One region of the Actinomadura sp. NEAU-AAG7 genome, then DNA from elsewhere that is predicted to be linked to it. Evidence: riboswitches for the same ligand, from Rfam matches in the RefSeq annotation. Region 1 holds a riboswitch; each other region holds the start of a gene.
The links. Region 1 has a riboswitch for thiamine pyrophosphate ahead of KLI87_RS03525 (cytosine permease). Riboswitches for the same ligand answer to the same signal wherever they lie in the genome.
Positions count from the first base shown of each region.

Region 2: it holds a riboswitch for thiamine pyrophosphate, as region 1 does, so the genes downstream of both, thiO (glycine oxidase ThiO) here and KLI87_RS03525 (cytosine permease) in region 1, are expected to answer to the same signal.
Region 3: it holds a riboswitch for thiamine pyrophosphate, as region 1 does, so the genes downstream of both, thiC (phosphomethylpyrimidine synthase ThiC) here and KLI87_RS03525 (cytosine permease) in region 1, are expected to answer to the same signal.

Region 1 is NZ_JAHFZY010000001.1:748,574-754,331, forward strand. Features, by position in the region: gene KLI87_RS03495 (cation-translocating P-type ATPase) at 1-88, opposite strand, end outside; gene KLI87_RS03500 (hypothetical protein) at 118-1,044, opposite strand; gene KLI87_RS03505 (heavy-metal-associated domain-containing protein) at 1,076-1,282, opposite strand; gene KLI87_RS03510 (Fpg/Nei family DNA glycosylase) at 1,606-2,469, shown strand; gene KLI87_RS03515 (SSI family serine proteinase inhibitor) at 2,494-2,955, opposite strand; gene KLI87_RS03520 (rhodanese-like domain-containing protein) at 3,005-3,337, shown strand; TPP riboswitch at 3,398-3,512, shown strand; gene KLI87_RS03525 (cytosine permease) at 3,506-4,867, shown strand; gene KLI87_RS03530 (PAS domain-containing protein) at 5,019-5,758, shown strand, end outside.
Region 2 is NZ_JAHFZY010000003.1:398,826-404,583, forward strand. Features, by position in the region: gene KLI87_RS16425 (DMT family transporter) at 1-245, opposite strand, end outside; gene KLI87_RS16430 (thiazole synthase) at 400-1,182, opposite strand; gene thiS (sulfur carrier protein ThiS) at 1,184-1,384, opposite strand; gene thiO (glycine oxidase ThiO) at 1,381-2,508, opposite strand; TPP riboswitch at 2,498-2,611, opposite strand; gene KLI87_RS16445 (NAD(P)/FAD-dependent oxidoreductase) at 2,697-3,905, shown strand; gene KLI87_RS16450 (Rv2175c family DNA-binding protein) at 3,984-4,358, shown strand; gene thiE (thiamine phosphate synthase) at 4,513-5,172, shown strand; gene KLI87_RS16460 (hypothetical protein) at 5,288-5,446, shown strand; gene KLI87_RS16465 (serine/threonine-protein kinase) at 5,448-5,758, opposite strand, start outside.
Region 3 is NZ_JAHFZY010000006.1:645,504-651,261, forward strand. Features, by position in the region: gene KLI87_RS29430 (NUDIX hydrolase) at 1-432, shown strand, start outside; gene KLI87_RS29435 (sensor histidine kinase) at 412-1,584, opposite strand; gene KLI87_RS29440 (exo-alpha-sialidase) at 1,764-3,008, opposite strand; gene KLI87_RS29445 (AAA family ATPase) at 3,239-3,790, shown strand; TPP riboswitch at 3,852-3,965, shown strand; gene thiC (phosphomethylpyrimidine synthase ThiC) at 3,960-5,693, shown strand.

The DNA of each region.
Region 1 (5,758 bases):
GGCGCTTCTCGATGCGGGCGGCGCACGACGCGCACGTCATGCCGCCGATCGCCAGCTCGATCCGCCCGGACTCCGCGTCGGTCGTCATCGCTCCTCCTTCTCCTTCCCCGTCGGACGTCAGTGCGAGTGGCTGTGGCCCTCTTCGGGCGCCTGCTGCACAGGCCCCCCGGACGTGGCGGCCTGCACGGTGAACTCCGCCGTGCGGACCTTGCCCTCATGCTGGAAGTCCAGGTAGAGGCGGTAGGCCCCCGCGCTCGGCGCCTCGGCGTAGAACGTGATGTCGGGGCCCGGCTTGGTCTTGCCGTCACCCGGGTCCCCGTCCGGGTGGACGTGGAGGTAGGCGAGGTCGCCCTGGCGCAGCGCGACCAGGTGCCCGTACGCCTCCAGGTACTCCTCCAGGTTCGTGACGGGTTCACCGTTCCTGCGGACGGAGAGCGTCAGCTTGCTGCTCTTGCCCGGGACCAGTTGCCCGGCGAGCGTGACCTCGTAACCGTCCACGACCTGGGAGACCGGCTCCTGCTTCGGCAGCGGCGTGTACTCGGACCGGCCGTCGGCGAAGATGTCGGTGCCGAGCGTGAGCTGCTCCTTCGCGCCCTCCGGCTGGACGTCGGTGAAGAACCGGTACGTCCCCGCCTTCGGCAGCACGATGGCGATCGCCCAGACCCCGCCGCCGACCTCGGTCGGGTGCAGGTGCTGGAAGCCCGACAGGTCGCGGCGCGCGATGATCAGGTGCAGCCGCTTGCCGTGCAGCGGCTTGAACCCGGTGACCGGCCTGCCGTCGGGCCCGTTGATCGTGAATCGGAAGTCGGTCAGCTCCCCCGGGTTGAACGTCGTCCGCCTCGGGACGAGCGTGTAGCCGCCCTGTGAGATCTGGAGGCCGCCCGGTACCGGGGTACCGGTATCGCCGCCGTGGCCGCCGTGCCCGCCCTGCCCCGTGTCCGCGGTGGCTCCCACCGGGCCGGCGATCTTGCCGATCCCGGTGGTGCCGCCGAAGACGACCGCCAGGCCCAGTGCGTACACGCCCAGCTTGGTCGCTGTGTTCATCGTTTCGCTCCGTTGTCCCCGTTGCCCGCGCTCAGCGCCTGAGTTCGTAACCGGCCTCCTCGACGGCGCCCTCGATCAGGGCGTCGTCCAGGGGGCCTTCGCTGGTGACGGTCACCTTGCCGGTCTTCAGGTCCACGTCGACGCCGGTGACGCCGGTGAGCCGCTCGACCTCCTCGGTGACCGAGCTGACGCAGTGGCCGCAGGTCATTCCGGCGACGGTGTAGGTGGCGGTGCTCATCTCGCGTCCTCTCTTTTACCCCTGGGGGGTATCTCGTGGGCCTCATGCTGCCATAACCGGACACCCGGCACAACCCGTACCCCCTAGGGGTTATTTCGAGATCCGGGTCACACCCTCCGCGAGCCCCTCCGGCGGGTCGTGACCCGGAAGTTATCCACACCCTGTCTGCCGGATCTGCCACCGCCCCCTGAGCCGGTTTGTCGATATTCGTAGAGGTATGACGCCCGGAATCGCCCCACGCGCGGGGCGATCCGGAGTTGTGCACAGGGTTTTCCACAGGCTTCCACAGCCCTGTGGACGAATTCTTCGCCGATACTGGGGTCATGCCTGAGTTGCCTGAGGTGGAGGCGCTGGCCGGCTTCCTCCGGGAGCGGGCGGTCGGACACGCCGTCGCCCGTGTCGATGTTCTCGCCATCTCCGCGCTGAAGACCTACGACCCGCCGGTGACCGCGCTGGGCGGCCTGACCATAACGGGAGTCTCCCGGCACGGTAAGTTCCTCGACCTCGACGTGGACGGCGTGCACCTGGTGATCCACCTGGCCCGCGCGGGCTGGCTGCGCTGGCGGGACGAGATCCCGGCGCGTCCCGTCCGGCCGGGCGGGAAGAACCCGCTGGCCCTGCGCGTGCACCTCGACGACGGCTCCGGCTTCGACCTCACCGAGGCGGGCACCAAGAAGGGCCTCGCCGTGTACGCCGTGCGCGACCCGTCCGACGTGCCGGGGGTCGCCTCGCTCGGGCCCGACCCGCTGGACGGCGCGTTCACCGCCGAGGCGCTGGCCGCGATCCTCGCGGGCAAGCGCACCCAGATCAAGGGCCTGCTGCGCGACCAGAAGGTGATCGCCGGGATCGGCAACGCCTACTCCGACGAGGTCCTGCACGTCGCGCGGATGTCGCCGTTCAAGATGGCGTCCTCGCTGACCGAGGACGACGTCGCGACCCTGCACGAGGCGATCGTCACGACCCTGCGGGACGCCGTCGAGCGCTCGCGCGGCCTCGAAGCCCAGGACCTCAAGGGCGAGAAGAAGACCGGGCTGCGCGTCCACGGCCGCACCGGTCAGAAATGCCCGGTGTGCGGCGACACGATCCGCGAGGTCTCGTTCGCCGACTCCTCGCTCCAGTACTGCCCGACCTGCCAGACCGGCGGCAAGCCCCTGGCGGACAGGAGGATGTCTCGCCTGCTCAAGTGACCCGCCGGGCCTGGCCGGCCGGGGTCAGCGCACCTTCGGGACGTCGCCGAACAGGGCGCCGACGCTCGTCCAGCGGTGGAGCTGGCAGCCGTCCTTGCGGGTGAACCTGGTGTCGATCTTCTGGCCCCGCCAGGTGCCCTTGACCGTGGCGATCTCCGGACCGCCGTAGATCTGGGTGCACATCTGGTCCTTGGGCACGGGCTTGAACGGCTGTTTCGCCTTGGCGAGCTCGGCGCACGCGGCGCCGGCCTTCGGGTGGTCGCCGCCGGGCGGCGCGCAGTTGAGGGTCCAGGTCTTGGCGGGGGCCTCGGCCGAGGCCCTGACCTGGATCGTGAGGTGGTCCGCCGGAGCGGTCGAGGGCTGGACGGAGGTCGCGCCCGAGGGCCGGTCGGCGGGTTTGCCGGAGGACTGTTCGTCGCCGCAGGCCGCCAGTGAGAGGATCATGGCGAGGCCGGGCGTCGTCACTAGGAGCGTCCGATACCGCATAGGTGATTCGACGCGACGGGGCCTCGCGCGGTTCCATGGGGGTGTGATGATTTTCGGGGACGACGTGCCGGCGGTCGACGCCGCTGACGTTCCGCAGGACGGCTACCTGCTGGACGTGCGGGAACAGGACGAGTGGGACGCGGGCCACGCGCCCGCCGCCGTCCACATCCCCATGGGCCAGCTCAGCGATCGGGCCGCGGAGATCCCCCGCGACCAGGAGGTCTTCGTGGTGTGCCGGTCCGGGGGGCGGTCGGCGCAGGTCACGGTCGCGCTCAACCAGGCGGGGTGGCTGGCGAGGAACGTGGACGGCGGCATGAAGCGCTGGGCCGAGGCGGGGCGTCCGATGGAGAACGGCGGCGACGGGCCGCCCTACGTGGCCTGACCGCGCCTGACCGCTGTCCGCCCTCGAAGGATGACTTTGGGCGCTGTACGATCGGTTTGACCGAATATCCGCGGGAGCTCGGGCCAGGCCGGGCTGAGAGGGCGACGACGAGGTGTCGCCGACCGCATGAACCTGTCCGGGTAATGCCGGCGTAGGGAGCGTGCCCCCATGACGTCCGCCCTTGACGCGCGTTCCGGGGACGACCGTCCCCGCGGCGCGGCCCCTCGCGACGAGGTCCCCTACACGCTCGACGAACCCGCGCCGAAGGTCCTCGGCTTCTGGGACCAGAGCGCCTTCTGGGCCAACCTCGGGGTCAGCCTCTTCGCGTTCTCCGGCGCCTACACCGTGCTCGCGCCGGACGCGGACGGGAGGCCGACGCTGTCGATCGTCGCGGGCATCGTCGCGATGGCGGTCGGCACGGTCCTCGGCGGGCTGATGCTCGGCCTCGCCGCCGCGCCGGGCGCGCGGACCGGCCAACCGGCGATGGTGCTGCTGCGCGGGCTTTTCGGCGCGCGGCTCTCCTACGTTCCGACCGTCCTCAACATCGCCCAGCTCGTCGGCTGGGGGACGTTCGAGCTGATCGTCATCGCGGACGCGGCGCGCGCGCTCTGGGACGGCGTCCCGCGCTGGTCCTACGTCATCGCCGCAGGAGCCATCACCACCGTCCTGACCATCTGGCCGCTCGGGTCGGTGCGGATGCTGCGCCGGTATGTGACCGCGGCCGTGATGATCGCCCTCGTCTACTTCTACATCCAGCTCGTCCGCGAGCCGCTGCCCGACCTCACGGAAGGCTCCTGGGGCGGGTTCTGGATCGGCGCGGACGCGGCGCTGGCCGTGTCCATCTCCTGGGTGCCGGTCGCGGCCGACTACACGCGGCACGCCCGGAGCGCGCGCGGGGCGTTCGGCGCCGCGTCCGTGGGCTACTCGGTCACGCAGATCATCGCCTACGTCCTCGGACTGCTGGCGTTGGCGCTGGTCGCGGGCGATTCGACCAAGGTCTTCGACCCGTTCCTGAACGTGTCGCTCGGCGTGCTGTTCTTCGCGGTGTTCGTGCTGCGCGAGGCCGACCAGTCGTTCGCGAACGTGTACTCGACGGCCGTGTCGATCCAGAACCTCGTGCCGCGCGCCGACCGGCGGGTGCTGTCGGTCGCGCTCGGCGCCGGGATCACCGTGCTCGCGCTGGTGCTGGACATCGGGGACTATTCGAGCTTCCTCTCGCTGATCGGCTCGGTGTTCGTCCCGCTGCTCGGCGTGCTCGCCGCCGACTTCTTCCTCGGCCGTGGCAGGTCCTGGGACCTCTCGCGGACCGCGCCGTCGCGCTGGGGCATGATCGCGGCCTGGGTCGCCGGGGTCGTCGCCTACCAGTTGGTCAACCCGGGCACCGTGCGTCACTGGGCCGGGTTCTGGACGGACGTCCGCGACGCCCTGAACTTCACGCCGCAGACGTGGATGAGCGCCTCCCTGCTGTCGTTCCTGGTCGCCGCGGCCGCCGCACTACTGGTCGGTAAGGTGGCGCGGACCGGACGTTGACGGGCACGCCACGCCAGGTCCACCGTCGGCGGATTTCGATGCAGGTAGCCCCCTGAAGTGGCGTTCTTCCGTCCGATCCTGGCTGGCTGTGGGAACTTTTCGGCACTGGTTGACAGGCGCGGGACCCGGGTCCGGTGGCACGATGACAGGCGTGCATCACCAGGTCCACGATCCGATCGCGCGAGCCGTCATCGAGAGCGCCGCCGACGCGATCGTGGCCGTCGACCAGCGGCACCGCGTCACGGTGTGGAATCCGGCGGCGGAGCGGATGTTCGGCTGGAGCGCGAAGGAGATGGTCGGACGGGTCCCGCCGATCGTCCCGGACGAGTTGAAGGCCGAGCACAACGCCGTCCAGGAGCGGCTGCTCACGCGGCGGCCGGGGGAGGGCGAGAACGGGCAGATCTCGATCGCGACCCGGCGCTTCCACCAGGACGGGCGGCTCATCGACGTCCGCATCGACACGAGCCTGCTGAAGGACCCCACCGGCGCGCCGCTCGGCTGGGTGGGGGTGTACCACCCCGTCGAGGACGACGAGATCGTCCAGCACCACATGGCGGAGCGGGCGCGGCTCGTCCGGCGGCTGAACGACATCGTCGCCGACCTCAACGCCGAACTCGACCTCGCGGTCGTGCTCGACCGGATCACCACCGCGCTCATCGAGCTGACCGGCGCCGACGCGGGCGGCTTCGTGCGCATCGAGGGCGACCGGCTGCGGCTGGTCAGCATGACCGGGCTGCCCGAGCACATGCGCGGAACGACCGCCGACCTGCGCTCCAGCCTGGTCGGCGAGCTGCTGCGCTCGGGCAAGACGGTGAAGCTCGCGACCGGCGAGCGGCGGCTCGGCGACCTGATCTGGTCCGAGCTGCCCGGTCTGCACACGATCGCGCTCGG
Region 2 (5,758 bases), on a different contig from region 1:
CCGGCGGTGGCGATGCCGGGCCAGGCGGCCCGGGAGGGCAGGCCCTCCCGGCGGACGAGGCAGATCGCGCCGAGGACGAGCGCCCCGGAGAGCATGCGGCCGAGCGCGAGGGCGCCGGGGCTGTAGTCCTCCCCGGCGCTGCGGATCGCGACGAAGGCCGACGCCCACAGGACGACGGTCACGGTCGCGGCGGCCACCGCGAGCCGGTCGACGCGCGCCGGGGCGGGAACGTTCCCTTCTTCCATGTCACGCACCTTAGGTCTGGAATGCTTCCATCAACACCGAAAAGTCGCGCATGGTTGCGGGACAGGGGGGTTCGGGGGGATAGATCCAGTCTCGGTGCGGTTGACGTGCGGGTCCAGCGAATCCTGCTACAGGCGATCTTTAAGGATCTCTACATCAGGTGGCGAGGCCCTCGAAGGGGGAGGACGCCTGGGCGTGGTGGCGCCTCGGGATGCGTCCCGCCTGCCGGGCGAGGCGTCCGGCCTCGACGGCGTGCCGCATCGCGGCGGCCATCCGCGCGGGGGACTGGGCGCGGGTCACGGCGGTGGCGAGGAGGACGGCGTCGCAGCCCAGCTCCATGGCGAGGGCGGCGTCGCTGGCGGTGCCGATCCCCGCGTCCAGGATCACCGGGACCCCGGCCTGCTCGACGATCAGCGCGATGTTGTGCGGGTTGCGGATGCCGAGCCCCGAGCCGATCGGGGAGCCGAGCGGCATCACCGCCGCGCATCCGATCCGCTCCAGCCGCCGCGCGAGGACGGGGTCGTCGCTGGTGTAGGGCAGCACGGTGAAGCCGTCGTCGACGAGCTGCTCGGCGGCCTCGACCAGCTCGATCGGGTCGGGCAGCAGCGTCCGCTCGTCGGCGATCACCTCCAGCTTGACCCAGTCGGTGCCGAGCGCCTCGCGCGCGAGCTTGGCGGTCAGCACGGCCTCGCCCGCCGTGAAGCAGCCCGCCGTGTTCGGCAGCACCCGGACGCCGCACTCGCGCAGCACGTCCAGCACCGAGCCCCGCGCGGACGGGTCGACCCGCCGCATCGCGACCGTGGTCAGCTCCGTCCCGGACGCGACGAGCGCCTCGCGCAGCACCGCCATGCTGGGCGCGCCGCCGGTGCCCATGATGAGCCGGGAGTCGAGCCTCTCGCCCGCGATCTCCAGCGGGTCGGTCTCGTTCTGGACGGTCATGTCAGCCTCCCTGGACGGCGGTGAGCACTTCGAGGCGGTCGGCCTCGCGCAGCGGCGTGTCGTCCCACGCCGACCGGCGGACGACCTCGTCGTTGAGCGCGGCGGCGACGCCGGACCCGGCAGCGGAGACGGTGGCGACGGCCTGCGCGACGCTGGTGCCCTCCGGCACCTCGCGCGGCTCGCCGTTGACGATGACCTTCATCGGTGCACCTCGGGGGAGAAGCGGTCGGGGGTGAAGGGGGCGGCCTCGGCGGGGACGGGCCCGTCCAGCAGCATCGCGGCCAGGATGTCGGCGCTGACCGGGGCGAGCAGGATGCCGTTGCGGAAGTGGCCGGTGCCGAGGAACAGGCCGGGCAGCGCCGACGGGCCCATCACCGGCGCGTTGTCGGGCGAGCCGGGCCGCAGCCCCGCCGAGACCTCGGCGAACTCCAGCTCGGTGATGCCCGGGAGCAGCTCGTGGGCGTCGCGCAGCAGCTCCCACACGCCGCCCGCGGTGACCCGCGTGTCGAAGCCCAGCTCCTCCTGGGTCGCGCCGACGACGATCTCGCCGTCCGCGCGCGGCACGAGGTAGACCGACGAGCCGCGCACCAGCGCGCGGGTGGAGCGGCGCAGGAACGGCACCGCCGTCCGCAGCCGGATGACCTGGCCCTTCACCGGGCGGACGGGCGGGACCACCCCCGCCGGCAGCCCCTCCAGGTCGCCGGACCAGGAGCCGGCGGCGAGCAGCACGCGGTCGGCGCGGATCTCCGTCCCGTCGTCGAGGCGGACGCCGGCGGCCCGGTCGCGCTCGACCAGGACTCCCGCCGCCCGCCGCCGGACGAGCCGCGCGCCCAGGCCCTCGGCCGCCGCCAGCAGGGCGGGGGCGAGGCGGCGCGGGTCGATCGAGCCGTCCTCGGGGGCGAGCAGGCCGCCGCGCACGCCGGGTGCCAGCATCGGCTCGTGCCGGCGGCACTCGCGGCCGGTCAGCGCCTCGGTCGGGATGCCGAGGCTCCCCTGGAAGCGGCGGAGGTCGTCCAGGTGGTTCAGGTCGCCGGAGTCGAACGCGACCTCCAGGATCCCGTCGGTGCGGTGGGCGACGTCGAGCCCGGTCCGCTCCTCCAGCTCGGCGACGAACGCGCCGTAGCGGTCGCGGGAGGCCAGGCCGAGCCGCAGCAGCGGCTCCTCGCCGTAGGTCAGCTCGCTGACCGGGGTCAGCATGCCCGCCGCGACCGAGGTCGCCCCGCTCATGGGCGCCGGGTCGACGAGCGTGACGGCGGCGCCGCCCGCGGCGGCCCGCCAGGCGGTGGCGAGGCCGATGATTCCGGCGCCGAGGATGACGATCTCCATGCGCGCTCCCTTCGCCGGCATGATCCGGATCAGGTCGTAGCGGTCGGCGGCCCGTTCAGCCGCCCTCTCAGCCCGGTCGCACCGGACTCCCGCGCTCTCGCCCTCCACCATACGACCCCTGGCGATATGCGCCGATGTCCGGATACCGATCACTGTGTCCGGAGGGCCCCCGGCTAGGGTGGACGGCCATGGACAGCGTGATCGTCGTCGGCGGCGGGCTGGCGGGACTGCGGGCGGTACAGGGGCTGCGCGAGGGCGGCCACACGGGCGCGATCACCCTCGTATCCGCCGAGCGGCACCTGCCCTACGACCGCCCGCCGCTGTCGAAGGACGTCCTCGCGGGCGCCGCCGACGACACCACGCTGGAGGCCGACTGGGACGCGCTGCGCTGCGAGGTCCTGCTCGGCGAGCGCGCCACCGGCCTGCGGCTGGACGCGCCGGGCGCGGGCGGCGCGCTCGCCTCCACAGCGGGCGAGCTGCGCTTCGACGGGCTCGTGATCGCCACCGGCGCCGCGCCGGTGACGCTGCCGGGTGGCGGGCGCCAGCGCGTGCTGCGCACCGTCGAGGACGCCCTGGACCTGCGCGCCGCCCTCGTCCCCGGCACCCGGCTCGCGATCGTCGGCGCGGGCTGGATCGGCGCGGAGGTCGCGACGGCCGCCGCCGCCAAGGGCTGCGCGGTCACCGTGGTCGAGGCTGCGGAGGCCCCGCTCGTGTCCGCGCTCGGGCCCGAGGTCGGCGCGCTGACCGCGCGCTGGTACGCCGAGGCGGGCGTCGGGCTGCGCACCGGCGTCAAGGTCGCGGCGGTCGAGGACGGCGGCCTCGCCCTGGCGGGCGGCGAGCGGATCGACGCCGACGAGGTGGTCGTCGGCGTCGGCGTCCGGCCCGTCCTGGGCTGGCTTGAGGGATCCGGGCTGCTGCTGGAGCGCGGGGTCGTCACCGACGCCTCGTTCCGCGCCACCGGGGCGGACGGGGCGCCGCGTCCCGACGTGGTGGCGGTGGGGGACTGCGCCGCCTGGTGGTCCGCCCGGTACGGGCGGCGGCTGCTCGTCGAGCACTGGGACACCGCCCTGAACGCGCCCGCCGTGGCCGCCGCCGCGCTCCTCGGCCGGGACGCGGCGTACGACGCCGTCCCCTACTTCTGGTCGGAGCAGTTCGGCCGGATGGTCCAGTACGCGGGGGTGCACGGGGCGTCCGAGCGGCTCGTCCGCCGGGGCGACCCGGCGGAGGCGGCGTGGGCGGTCGCCTGGCTCACCGGCGACCGGCTCGACGCGATCCTCGCCGTCGGCCGCCCCCGCGACCTCGTGCAGGCCAGGCGGGTGATCGCCGCCGGGACCCCCGTCGACCCCGCCGCGCTGGCCGATCCGGGCGTGCCCGTCCGGCAGGCTGTTCGCGCGTAGCGGACACTGACCTGCGCGAACGGGCGCCGAACGGGTTTGAGTCTTCCGAAGGCGTGGTAGGCAGGGGGCGTGACGCAGATGCACGCGACCGTTGACAGCGCACTCGACCCCCGCACCGACGCCCTGGCCGGGGAGTGGCTCTCCCTCAGGGAGACCGCCGACCGCCTCGGCATCAAGACCAACCGGATCAAGCAGCTCATCAGCGAGCGCCGGCTCCTGGCGATCCGGCGCGCCGGCGAGCCGATGGTGCCCGCCGCGTTCCTCAAGGACGGCCAGGTCATCAAGGGCCTGGCCGGGACGCTGACGCTCCTGTCGGACGCGGGCTTCGACGAGGTGGAGACGGTCCGCTGGCTGTTCACCGCCGACGACACGCTGCCGGGCACGCCCGTCGAGGCGCTGAGCGAGAACCGGGGCACCGAGGTGCGCCGCCGCGCCCAGGCCCTCGCCTTCTAGGGCGGGGCGGGCGGACGGGCCGGACCGAGGGCCCGGCGAACACACGTGACACGATTGCGGGGTCACGCGCGGTGCCGCGGCGCCGCCGCGTGCCCCCGCGATCCGTCTCCGGAAGGAACCGTCCGACACCGTGGCCAGCACCGTCTCCGCGCACATGCCCACCGAGCAGGGCGTCGCGCTCCGCGCCCGGCTCTCCCGCGCCCGCCTCTACCTCTGCACGGACGCGCGGGAGCGGCAGGGCGACCTGCCCGAGTTCCTGGACGCGGTGCTCGCGGGCGGCGTCGACCTCGTCCAGCTCCGCCAGAAGGGCCTGGAGGCCCGGCAGGAGCTGGAGTACCTGGAGGTGTTCCGCGCCGCGTGCGACCGGCACGGCGCGCTGATGGCGGTGAACGACCGGGCGGACGTCGCGCGCGCCGCCGGGGCCGACGTCCTGCACCTCGGGCAGGACGACCTGCCCGTGCCGGCCGCCCGCGCGATCATCGGCGAGGACGTCCTGATCGGCCGCTCGACGCACTCGGACGGGCAGGCGGGCGCGGCGGCGGCGCAGGCGGGCGTCGACTACTTCTGCGCGGGGCCGGTCTGGCCCACGCCCACCAAGCCGGGGCGCGCCGCGCCCGGCCCCGAGCTTCTGGAGCGGGTCGCCGGGCGGCGCGGGAGCCGTCCGTGGTTCGCGATCGGCGGCATCGACCTCGGCAACCTCGACGAGGTCCTCGCGGCGGGGGCGCGCCGCGTCGTGGTCGTTCGGGCGATCACCGAGGCGGACGACCCGGGCGCGGCCGCCGCCGCGTTCGCCGACCGCCTCCCGCCCGCCTGACCGCCTTCCGTTCAGGTTCCGTCCGCTTGGCGCCCACCCGGCCGATGCCCGCTCGTCGGGTGCCGTTCGCCCGCGCGCGGCCGGGGCAGCGGCCCGGATGACCGACAATGGGATCATGGGACCCGACGACGACAGGCTCGTGCACCTGGACGACGACGACCTGGACGTGCTGCCCGACCAGACGTCCGACGACACCGACACCGGGTGGGGCGAGTGGCGCGGCGGCGTGAGCGACGACGACCGCCTGCTGGAGGAGCGGCCGCCGCACTGGTGACCTAGAACAGCACGCCGAGCGCGAAGCCGGCGGTGACCACGACCGCGAGCGCGACCATCATCCGCCACCGGTAGCGGGGGATGCGCTTGGGGCGCGGCTTGGCCGCGGGCGCCTGCCCGTCCCGCAGCGCGCGGACGAGCTGCCGCGCGGTCGGCCGCGCGGCGGGGTTCTTGTCCAGGCAGCGCGCCGTCAGCTCGCGCAGCGGGCCCTCCAGCTCGCCGAGGTCCGGCGGCCGGGAGGTCACGCGCCGCATGACGGCGGCGCTCGGCCCGGTGCCGAACGGCGGGCGCCCGGTCGCGGCGAACACCAGCG
Region 3 (5,758 bases), on a different contig from region 1:
CCGGGGGCCGGGGTGGTCGCCGTGGACGGGGCGTCCCGCGCGCTGCTGATCTGGCGGCACCGCTTCATCACCGACCGCTGGGGCTGGGAGGTCCCGGGCGGGCGCGTCGAGGAGGGCGAGGACCCCGGCGACGCGGCCGCGCGCGAGCTGATCGAGGAGACCGGCTACCAAGCCGGCCCGATGCGGCGGCTGCTGGAGGTCCCGGCGTCGCCGAGCGTCCACGACGGGGTCCACCACTTCTTCCAGGCGGACGGCGCCGAGCGGATCGGCGAGCCCACCGACGTGGAGGCCGAGCGCATCGAGTGGGTTCCGCTGGCGGACGTCCCGGAGCTGGCCGCGCGCGGCGAGTTCGGCTCCGCGGTCGCCCTCGGCGCGCTGCTCTACCTGCACACCCTCGCCGCGACCGGCCGCCTAGGGGCCGACCGGGGCTGAGTCCTTGACGGGGAGGACGGCGGTCACGACGAAGCCGCCGCCGTCCCCGGCGCCCGCGTCCAGCGTGCCGCCGATGCTGCGCGCCCGCTCGATCATGCCGAGCACCCCGAACCCCTCCGGCGTGCCCCCGGACGGCCCGCGCCCGTCGTCGGCGACCCGGACGACCAGCCCCTCCCGCTCGCGCGCCAGCCCCACCGAGACGGCGCTCGCGGCGGCGTGCTTGACGACGTTGGTCAGGGCCTCCTGGACGATCCGGTACGCGGCGACGCCGACCTCCGGCGGCAGCGTCCCGATCTCCGCGTCGTCGAGCGCCACCCGCAGCCCCGTCGCGCGCGCGGCCTCCGCGAGACCGGCGATCGCGGTGACGCCCGGCAGGATCTCCGGCGGGCCCGCCTCGGTGCCGCGCAGGACCTGGAGGGTGCCGCGCAGCTCCGTCCGGGCGTCGCGGCAGGTCGCGGCGATCGAGGCGAGCGCCTCGCCCAGCTCGTCGCGGTCCAGGGGCCGGTCGCCGCGCACGAGGTGCGCCGCCGCGCCGGCCTGCACGCCGATGACCGTGATGCTGTGCGCGAGCAGGTCGTGCAGGTCGCGCGCGATCCGGAGGCGCTCCTCGGCGACCCGGCGGCGCGCCTCCTCCTCCCGCGTCCGCTCGGCGCGCTCGGCCCGCTCGGTGATCGCCGCGACCCGCGCCCGGTGGCCGCGCCACACCTGCACGGCGATCGCGACGGCGACGACCCCCTCGATCACCGCGATCTGCTCGCGGACGCTGCTGCCGCCCGCCCGCATCGCCATCCCGACGACGCACGTCAGGAGCAGGAACCCGGCCACGCTGAGCACGACCCGGACGCGCCGTCCGAGCACCGCGTACCCGAACATCGCGATGACCTCGGCGGGCACCAGCGCGTGGTGCTGGTACTGCATCAGGTGGTAGGGCAGCGCCAGCACGACCAGCGCCGCCAGCGCCGGCCCCGGGTGCCGCCGCAGCAGCACCAGCGGCACGTGCACCGCGACCAGCAGGACCGCCCCGAGGGCGTCCAGCGGCCGCACCCCTGGCCACATCCCCGCCGCGACGGCCGCGCACGCCGCCAGCGCGCCCACCGCCGGCACCATCACCGCCGGCGCGTCCAGCGCCCGGACGCCCGGCCGTCCCCGCATCACCACGCCCCCATCTTCCCCGACCGCCCTCGCCTTCCGCACCCGCCCCCGCCCAGCCGCCCGGACCAGCACACCCCCGAACCCGCCAGGACCGCTGCCCCCCACTTCCTATGGCCGGCTCCTCGGTGCGACCGCCGGTAGGCCCCGCGCCTGGGATTGGGTGCGGGGCCTCGGGTGGGTCAGCAGGTGCAGCCGTTGACGGCCCAGGGGAGGTTGAACCTGCGGTAGAGGATCGAGCGGCTGGAGGCCGTGTCGCCGGTGTCGAGGTTGCTCTCCACCAGGGCGCCCACCATGTGGTCGGCGGTCTTGACCATGCTGGAGTAGCCGCCCTCGGCGCCGCCGTCCGACGGCGGCTTCGGGCCCTCGGAGAGCGGGCGGCTCCGCTCCCACGTCCGGGCGTTGTCGTAGCTCACGCGCACCCGCATCTTCTGGCGGGTGTCGGTGCTCGCGGAGTTGAGGAACAGGGTGCGGCGGGGAGCGTCCGGCTCGGCGTTGTTGTATTGCAGGACCGATGCCTGGTTCTTCGGGTCGAGGAGGGTGTCGTCCCAGGTGTAGGCGCCGAACCGGCCGGTGATGCCGCCGCGGGCCACCCAGCGGCGCTTGTGCCGGTTCCAGGAGTCGAGGGTGGGCCGGTCGTTGCGGTAGAGGGTTCCGTCGTCGAGCTGGGTGATGGTGGCCTCGCCGGTCTCCTCGCCGAGCTTCTGCACCTTCCAGGTCCTGCCGTGGTCGGTGCTGTAGATGTTGCGGTGCTGGGCGGGGATCACCAGGGTGCCGTCGTCCATGGAGAGGCCGGCGCCGGGGCCGACCGCGTCCCACGCCCAGTCCTTGCCGTCGGCCTTCTTCTTCGGCAGCAGCGTCGCGGTCATGTCGGTGGGCGCGGACTCGCCGTTCGCGCCGGTGAAGCTCTGCCCGTCGTCGGTGCTCTTCATGACGTAGACGCGGCGCTCACCCCACCTGGTGATCGCGGTGGTGGGCTCGCCCGTGTCGGGGTTGGCGCCGCCGCTCTGGCTCTTGTCGGCGGCGTTCCACGACAGGAACAGCCAGACGGTGCCGGTGGAGCGGTCGACGACCGGGGCCGGGTTGCCCCAGGTGCCCATGCCCGACCCGACGGCCTCCTTGAGACCGGACCAGTCCCCGGGCCTGGTGCCGTCGCGCACGCCGCGCTTGTAGAGGAGGTTGATGTTGCCGTAGTCCTTGTTGCTCTTGGCCCTGCCCTCGGCGAACGCCAGCAGCGTGCCCGCGTTGGTCCGCACGATCGCCGGGATGCGGAACGTGTGGTAGGCGACCCCGTTGAGCGATTCCTGGTTCGCGCCCCGGAAGAGCACGTCGACGGTGTGGTACTCCTCCCGGCCCTTGGCCGGGTCGTCGGTCGCGGAGGCGGACGGGGCGAGCAGCGCGGTCCCGGCCGCTCCCGCGGCGACCATCGCCGACAGTGCGCCGAGGGTTCGCGGACGAGTCGTCCTAGCTGTGTGCACGGTGACTCCAACCTGACGCGGGGAGGTGCCTGCCTTGATCATTTGCAAAGTAGACAGCGAAGGTTAACGAAGATCGAACTCGTCGGCCGGGGGCGCGGCATGATGGCGGTGCCGGAGAGGGGACGTGAACGCATGTCGCATGGGAAGCGGCGCGGTTCCGCACGTGTGGGCGAGGGCCGGTGAAGGCCGTCTACCTCATCACCGGGATCCAGGCGTCCGGGAAGTCGACGGTCGCGCAGGCGCTCGCGGAGCGGCTGCCCCGCTCGGCGCATGTGCGCGGTGACCTGTTCCGCCGCATGGTCGTCGGCGGGCGCGCCGAGATGGCCCCGGAGCCGTCGCCGGAGGCCGTCCGGCAGCTCCGGCTGCGGCACCGGCTGACGGCGGCGACCTGCGACGCCTACTTCGACGAGGGGTTCACCGTCGTCGCTCAGGACGTCGTGCTCGGCGGGCACCTCGCCGAGATGGTCCGCCTCGTCCGGTCACGTCCGCTGCTCGTGGTGGTGCTCGCCCCGCGTCCCGAGGCGGTCGCCGCGCGGGAGCGGGCCCGGGGCAAGGACGCCTACGACGCGTGGACGGTCGAGCTGCTCGACCGGACGCTGCGCACCGGGACGCCGCGCCTCGGGCTGTGGCTCGACACCTCGGACCAGACCCCCGAGCAGACGGTCGGGGAGATCCTGGAGCGCGCCTGGCCGGAGGCCGCCGTCGGCCGCCCGGCCGCGCCGTCCCGCTGACGGGCCTTTATCCCACCCGCGGCGGTTGCGGCAACGGGGGTGCGGCGGGTTACGGTCGTCAGCGACAGATCGCGGGGGCCCGGCGAACCGGGCTGAGATAGCGGCTGGGACGGCCGCTGACCGCTGGAACCTGACCGGGTAATGCCGGCGTAGGGAGAGATCGAGTCGTATGACCGAGACCGTGGTTTCCGCTGCCCGCAAGACCTACCTCCAGGGCTCGCGGCCCGATGTGCGCGCGCCGATGCGGGAGGTGCCGCTGACCGACGGCGGGTCCGTCGTCCTGTACGACACGTCCGGGCCGTACACCGACCCGGCGCATGAGACGGACGTCCGCCGGGGGCTGCCCGCCCTCCGGGACGCGTGGATCGCCGAGCGCGGCGACACCGCCGCCTACGAGGGGCGGGCCGTCCGTCCCGAGGACGACGGGCGCCGCTCCGGCGACCCGCTGCGCGACCGCGCGGCGTTCCCGCCGAGACGGCCGAGGCGGGCGTCCGGAGGGGCGGTGACCCAGCGCGCCTACGCCCGGCGGGGCGAGGTCACGCCCGAGATGGAGTTCGTCGCGCTGCGCGAGGGCGTGGCGCCGGAGTTCGTCCGGGACGAGCTGGCCGCCGGGCGCGCGGTGCTGCCCGCGAACGTCAACCACCCCGAGATCGAGCCGATGATCATCGGCCGGAACTTCCTGGTGAAGGTGAACGCCAACATCGGGAACTCGGCCGTCGCCTCCTCCATCGAGGACGAGGTCGAGAAGATGGCGTGGGCGACCCGCTGGGGCGCCGACACGATCATGGACCTGTCGACGGGGCGCGACATCCACACCACGCGGGAGTGGATCCTGCGGAACTCGCCCGTCCCGGTCGGGACCGTGCCGCTCTACCAGGCGCTGGAGAAGGTCGGCGGCGACCCGGCGGAGCTGACGTTCGAGGTGTTCCGCGACACCGTGATCGAGCAGGCCGAGCAGGGCGTGGACTACATGACCGTCCACGCCGGGGTGCTGCTGCCGTACGTGCCGCTGACGGCGCGCCGCAAGACCGGGATCGTGTCGCGCGGCGGGTCGATCATGGCGGCGTGGTGCCTCGCGCACCACGAGGAGAACTTCCTGTACACCCGCTTCCGCGAGCTGTGCGAGATCTTCGCCGCCTACGACGTCACCTGGTCGCTCGGGGACGGGCTGCGCCCCGGCTCGATCGCCGACGCCAACGACGAGGCGCAGTTCGCCGAGCTGCGCACCCAGGGCGAACTGACCCGGATCGCCGCCGAGTACGACAACCAGGTGATGAACGAGGGCCCCGGGCACGTCCCGATGCACAAGATCAAGGAGAACGTCGACCTCCAGCGGGACTGGTGCGACGACGCGCCCTTCTACACGCTCGGCCCGCTGACCACCGACATCGCGCCCGGCTACGACCACATCACCTCCGCGATCGGCGCGGCGATGATCGGCTGGTATGGCACCGCGATGCTCTGCTACGTCACGCCGAAGGAGCACCTCGGGCTGCCCGACCGCGACGACGTCAAGGCGGGCGTGATCGCCTACAAGATCGCGGCGCACGCGGCCGACCTGGCGAAGGGGCATCCGGGCGCGCAGGCGTGGGACGACGCGCTCTCGGACGCGCGGTTCGACTTCCGCTGGGAGGACCAGTTCAACCTCTCGCTGGACCCCGACACCGCCCGCGCGTTCCACGACGAGACGCTCCCGGCCGCGCCGGCGAAGACCGCGCACTTCTGCTCGATGTGCGGGCCGCACTTCTGCTCGATGAAGATCACGCGGGACGTCCGCCGCTACGCCGACGAGAACGGGCTCGGTGAGGGCGAGGCGCTGTCGGCCGGGATGCGGGAGAAGGCGGACGAGTTCCGCGCCGCCGGAGGCCGCGTCTACCTGCCCCTCGCCCCCGGCGGATCCTGACCGTCCGCCCCGGGCCCGCCGCCACCGCACAACCCGCGGCGGGCCCGGGGCACCCCCCCCCCCGC